One region of the Chamaesiphon sp. VAR_48_metabat_135_sub genome, then DNA from elsewhere that is predicted to be linked to it. Evidence: riboswitches for the same ligand, from Rfam matches in the RefSeq annotation. Region 1 holds a riboswitch; the other holds the start of a gene.
The links. Region 1 has a riboswitch for cobalamin ahead of RMO55_RS22020 (energy-coupling factor ABC transporter permease). Riboswitches for the same ligand answer to the same signal wherever they lie in the genome.
Positions count from the first base shown of each region.

Region 2: linked by a shared signal. The riboswitch ahead of cobG (precorrin-3B synthase) and the one ahead of RMO55_RS22020 (energy-coupling factor ABC transporter permease) in region 1 are both predicted to bind cobalamin.

Region 1 covers NZ_JANOJV010000323.1:7,289-10,501, forward strand. Annotated here, with positions in the region: gene RMO55_RS22015 (ankyrin repeat domain-containing protein) at 1-1,410, shown strand, start outside; cobalamin riboswitch at 1,583-1,744, shown strand; gene RMO55_RS22020 (energy-coupling factor ABC transporter permease) at 1,805-2,548, shown strand; gene RMO55_RS22025 (energy-coupling factor ABC transporter substrate-binding protein) at 2,529-2,870, shown strand; gene cbiQ (cobalt ECF transporter T component CbiQ) at 2,890-3,213, shown strand, end outside.
Region 2 covers NZ_JANOJV010000059.1:8,967-12,179, forward strand. Annotated here, with positions in the region: gene cobG (precorrin-3B synthase) at 1-1,381, opposite strand, end outside; cobalamin riboswitch at 1,442-1,588, opposite strand; gene RMO55_RS04490 (hypothetical protein) at 1,726-1,914, shown strand; gene RMO55_RS04495 (HD domain-containing protein) at 2,050-2,607, opposite strand; gene RMO55_RS04500 (TMEM165/GDT1 family protein) at 2,709-2,882, shown strand; gene RMO55_RS04505 (hypothetical protein) at 2,951-3,073, shown strand; gene RMO55_RS04510 (alpha/beta fold hydrolase) at 3,167-3,213, shown strand, end outside.

The DNA.
Region 1 (3,213 bases):
TTGGGCTATTCGCCGTTGGGGATGTCGATCGATCGCGGACATGCCGATCTCGTCAGGTGTCTACTCGCGGCGGGAGCCAATCCTCACTGTGGAAATATTGGGACTACCGCACTAGGATTAGCAGCGGAACGCGGTGAAGTCGAAATTATTCAAATGCTCTTACCACGAGGATTGAATGTGAACGAACCCGTCGGATCGGATGGTTGGACAGCATTACTATCTGCTATTAAAAATGGGCATCGATCGGTCGTCCAACTATTGGTGACAGCAGGGGCAAATGTCAATGTCTGGAGTCGCGGTGAAACACCAATTCTCCTAGCAGCTAAATGTGAAGAACGCGAGATTTATAATTATTTATATCCCCTCGTCAACACCATAATTCGACTGTGTGCCGATCGAGATGGCGAACATTTGCTCCAAGCTACGCGCAAACGTCGGATTCGCGAACAAAATCGTCCGGTGGAAAAATTCATCGAAATGGCGACAATGGGCAATATCGATGAGATTAATCGGGCCATTGAGATTGGCGTGGAAATCGATGAAATCGGTGCCAAAGGACATACCGCACTGATGGCTGCGGCTTATTACGGGCATCGATCGATCGTCAATACTCTTTTAGCTGCGGGAGCCAACCCCAATCTCCTTAGCGATGATGATGGTTTAGGGCTGGGGATGACAGCACTGATGCTAACAGCGGGGAGTTTCTTTGCTAGCAATCGTCAACAGGTGATGAAACTACTGATTGCTGGTGGTGCCGATATCAATCAACGGGGTGCTGGGGGCAAAACGGCGATCTTCCATGCCGCATTAGCTGGTTCTGGCTATGCGGATTGTGTCGAGACATCGATCGCGGCTGGTGCAGATCTCGATCTGCGTGACGATCGTGGACATACGGTACTGACAGCAGTAGCCGCAGCCGAAAATTACCAAATGTTAAATCTGCTGATTCAAGCAGGTGCTTCAACAGTAGGATTGGAATCAATTCAACTGATCCAAGCTGCAACTGCGGGCAATATCGAGCAAGTTCAATCGCTGTTGACAACTAAGGTGAATCTGGATCTCGATCGAGGTGCGGCAATTGGCAATGCTTCAGCAGCAGGGCATACCAAAATTGTCGAGCTACTAATTTGCGCTGGAGCTAATGTTAATCTACGAGATAAGTTAGGGTTCGCACCGATTTCTAGTGCTGCTTATGCAGGGTACGGTGAGATCGTCCAATTATTAATTGCCGCAGGTGCCGATATTCAAGCTCCAGCGATCGGACCTCAGCGTTATTCTGCTCTAGAATACGCTCAAATGGGTCTCTATCAATTTGATGCTGGAGCCTCTGGGCATGAGAAACGGCGAGATCGGGGAGACAACCTTCAACACGCTCAGATTATTCGGCAGTTAGAACGACTTAGCAAATAGTGGATAGTGGATAGTGGATAGTTACAGAGGGTATGCTGAGGGAAACCAGCATACCCTTACTTGTCGATCGAGATCCGATCCCTCTCACTATTATTCTCTACAGGTTCGATCGACAGCACATTTTAGATGCTAGACTGTAGCCAGTCGTCGGCAGTACTGCTCTGAAAAAAATTGATAATTAATCATTATTAATTATTAATTGCAAATCAGCCACGGAAATCAATGGGGAAAGATTGGTGCAAAGTCCAACGCTGTCCCGCAACTGTAATGTTTTCAAGCTGTTGAGTCTTGAATTAACTGAGTCAGAACACCCATCGATCGAAATAAATCACGTTCATCTGCGAGGTACAAGGTGACAAAATATCGAAATCGGCGAGTTGCTACATTGCTAGCAATGGTTGGCTTGAGCAGCTATTTAGTGGTCGGATCGCCGACACCAGCTCATGCCATGCATATTGCTGAAGGCTATTTACCCGTTCAATGGGCGGTGTTTTGGTGGATAGTTGCCATACCTTTCTTCTTATTGGGTTTAAGATCGATCGATCGGATTACCAAAGCACACCCAGAACTCAAACTCCTCTTGGCATTGGCTGGAGCCTTTACCTTCGTCCTCTCTGCACTCAAAATTCCCTCAGTTAATGGCAGTAGTTCTCACCCCACCGGAACGGGGCTAGGCACGATTCTATTCGGCCCGATGGCGATGTCTGTTATGGGTGGATTGGTGCTGCTATTTCAGGCGATCCTCCTGGCTCATGGGGGACTGACAACCTTAGGCGCGAATGCCTTCTCAATGGCAATTGTCGGCCCGCTGGTAGCTTACGTCGTTTATAATGCGATCGCCAAAACCGGACATCAGAAAATTGCGGTATTTCTGGCATCAATGTTAGAAGATTTGTGTACTTATCTAGTCACTGCAGTCCAATTAGCCCTGGCTTTTCCGGCCGCACAAGGCGGATTCATGGCAGCGTTCGTCAAATTTGTAGGTGTCTTTGCCATTACCCAAATTCCCCTGGCAATTAGTGAAGGTTTATTGACAGTGCTAGTATGGAATTGGCTCCAAGATTACGGTCAACAAGAATTGAAAACACTCGGACTATTTCAAAAGGGAAATAATTTAGATGCAAAAATCATCAATTAATGCGTGGTTATTAAGTGGTGCAGTCATCTTGTCTATGGCTCCAGTCTTAATGTATCAGGGCAAAGAATTTAAGGCAACAGATAGTATTAATATTACGGCGATCGAATCGGTTAGCCCTGGATATAAACCTTGGTTTGAGCCTGTAATCAAGCCATCTGGTGGCGAAATAGAAACCTTTCTATTTGCTACTCAAGCCGCGATCGGCTCGGGGGTCGCTTGTTATATTTTAGGGCTGTATAAAGGTCGCACCGAACGCCGGAAGATCGAAGAAGCCGCGACATCAACCGAATATCAAGCTTCTTTGTCAGGGAGACTGCTCTAATAGTAGAAAATAGCAATTAGTGCATATTCAGCTTGACACTCTCGCCTACAGCAATCGGCTGCGTCATTTACCCCCATCACAAAAGCTCTATTTTGCACTTGTAGTGCTATTGCTCGCCCTCATCACTCACTATCCAGTGCAAATCTTCATATTTGTGTGGATGAGCGTTTGGAGCGTGGTTTATGCAGGTATTCCGCGCCAAGTTTATAGTTCGATGATAGCTGGGGTTTTAGTATTTCTCGTGACTAGTATGCCAGCTTTGGCGATCGAATACACTAGATTTATCTCACCAGATATACGGGCTGACTCCTTGTGGCAAATGAGCGTATGGGTTGGACAAATC
Region 2 (3,213 bases), on a different contig from region 1:
CTTGGGGATTGAGCCGATGATCGTGATAGGTATCGATTAACTGACCGATCGCAATCGGGACTCGTTCTGGGGGCAAAATATCGCTCGACTCCTGTTCTGCTTCGGCTGTAAGCCCAGCAATCGACAGCCGATAGCTTCCAGATTGTTCGGGGTTTGGTTGGTGCCCCCAGAGGGTGATATCGGCGCGATCGTGTTGGGCACAAGATTTGTCACAACCACTGAAATGGATATTCAGAGGTCGATCTAGACTAAATTTAGCTGCTAAATAATTAGCTAGATCGATCGCATCAGCCTGAGTATCTGTAGCTGCAAATTGACAACCAGTCGCACCTGCACAGGCTCTTAATAAACTACTGGGATGGTTTGCTGTCTGTACTAAACCTAAATCGGTAATTAATTCCTGCACCCTCGCCAGATCCCGCTCATTAATGTCGGGGACAATAATATTTTGCCAAGGAGTCAATCGAATATGCCCACTGCCATACCGAGCGGCAATTTTACCCAAACCCTCGATTTGGTCGATCGTCCATCGTCCCAACGGTAACACTATCCCCAGGTAATAAAAACCCGTTTGACTTTGCTGATGTACACCTAAATGACGATCGCCATTTTCTCCGTACGACTCTCGATCTGGAGCGAGGTTTTTAAAAATAAACCGCCTGGAACCCGCTAATTCTCGTTGGACAATCTCGCTAAACCCTGTCAAACCCCAGTGACGAACTACATCTCTCAGACGTGGTTTTCGCCGAGCATCTCCACCTAATAATTCAATTCCCTGTCGATAACTCTGAGCGATCGCCACCAACATCGGCAAACATTCAGCTAGGGTTAATCTTACCCCCACAGGTACAGGTGCGTCGCCGCGTTCGCCGATGCCTAAATGTAGACTAAATCCGTTATCACTAACAGCTAACAGCGTAATATCATTAGGTCGATCGATAATTCCAACAGTTCCACCACCATCAACCCCGACACTAAATTTAGTCGATAACACGCCTAATTCGGGATGGTGAGTTAAATACTCATACCAAGCTTCAGCCAATGGACGCACGTCAATTAATTCCTGCGCGTCAAACCCCGTCGTCGGACTTAGCATCATATTGCGGATACCATCTACAGCAGGATCGATCGCCGCCAAACCACAATCGGCTAATCTAGTTAATAAATCTGGCGCGAGATCCTGCGCTAGTCCTCGTAACTGTAAATTTGCCCGATTTGTTACCTGAAGATACTCTAACCCAGTTGACTCTAATAACTGCGCGATCGCCAAACACTGAAATTCATTGAGCACTCCACCAGGAATTCGCAACCGAGTCAACAATCCATCCCGAGCGACAGCAGGATGATAAATATCTGGACAGATAGATCTTTCGACAGACAATGAATTTAACTCCTTCCCCATGCGACGCAAGGAATAGTGGATTTTTAGAGTACCGATTGGGCACACTCAACCTCAGGATGCGGTATTCTGACTCGAAGCAATTGCTTCATCACAGTTGCGGCACAGTCCTGGATTTTCACCAGACTTCCCCGACCCCCAGTTAGACCAATTTACCATGACATCGTGACATCGGAACAATCCCACTATTGCCCCGTCACAGACATTAAATCCACATTTTGCGGTAGATAGTTCGGAAACCTCCATAATTTATCTCTTTGAGAACGGTGGAATTCAGGCTACAATTACTCCTAGTGTGAGTAAGTATAAATAACTATTCTAAAGCTATGTCTTCCAGCCCACTAACCCTCGTCGATCGTCCTGTTGAATCTGCTACCTCCGAGCACGAGCAGCAAGTTGCTAAATTGACCAAGGCTCTATATCCAGTCGATAGACAAGAGAAGTTTCTCGAACTTCACGCAGAAGTTGAGATTCTGTTCTCTCAGTTACAAGCTCTCCAACGGGTGCGCGTGTAGTTTTTTCATCAAGAAGAATTTTCCCATCATCTAAAATAACAACTCTTTAAATCAGCGAACAGAAAGCGATCGACTAAATTCGATCGCTTTCTGTTTTAAGAGGATGTTTGGAAAGTATAGCTTGCTACTTAGACCCTAGAGAATCCCCCTGTCTTGTTGCGCTTTATAGTTTTGGATTTTTTCTACCAATCTTACCGAGAGAAAGTGACTAGCAGTATGTAATCGACTGTGAATCTCGATCGCTTCGTCACGATACTGGATAATTTTTGCTCTCGTCCAATCAGGTGGTGGCGGCTGAAGATTGCTAATCCGATCTGCTAATTTTACCATCGAAATCTCGATCGGTTGTTGTCCGATGCGATCGAGACTATCAACTAATTGTTGTGATTTCTCTAGCTCTAGATTTTTGCTCAAAGCAGCAACCCCATCGGCAACTCTGATTCCAAAGATCGATTCAATCTGCTCGTAGCTAGTATCTGTATCCTCGATTGTGTCATGGAGCAAAGCGCACTGGATCGCCAGATCGCCATCAGATCCAGGTTCGGCATTGAGCGCGGCAATAATCTCCATACTCACGAAATTCAAGTGCATCAGATACGGTAATTCAGTACCTGGATACAACTGTCCCCGATGAGCCTCAGCAGCAAAGCGACAAGCTTTAATATATATTTCTCGATCCCAATCGGATTTCATTTTTACTTTTATTACTAGAAGGGGTTGAGGAAGCAATTGTTGAAGGCGAACGCAAATTCCGGCAACGGAATACTACTTGGAAGATTTTGATAGAAAGTTGCGTGCTAACATTTGTTGCCGAATGGGGCGATCGTAACCAGTTTGCTACAATTACACTGGCTGCATCCAAAGACTCGATCGGGGTAATGTTAGGTAGTATTGTCGGTCATACGATCTGTGCGTTAATTGCTGTAATTGGCAGTAGAGCGATTGCTAGTACTCGGTGGCGTAAATAACATTACTATTTCGTAAAAGCGGGGAGCGGGGAGCGGGGAGCGGGGAGAGTGATTAGAACAAGGACTAAATGGTGGCTTTATTTCAGCCGCTCAGTACTAGTCATATTTTCGAGCGTACCATTACTATAATTGGTGGATTATTATTTATTTTACTGGCGATCGTGACGATCGCTTTTAATGGGAAAGTGTAAATACTCTCTTCGTTAGTATTTATATCGATACGCATAGATATTGATAAATATCGATATAACTGAAGACAAAACAGCACATCTCCATCATTTATCGTGGCAAAAATCACCAAAACATTAATTAAAGTCGGTTCGCTAGAATG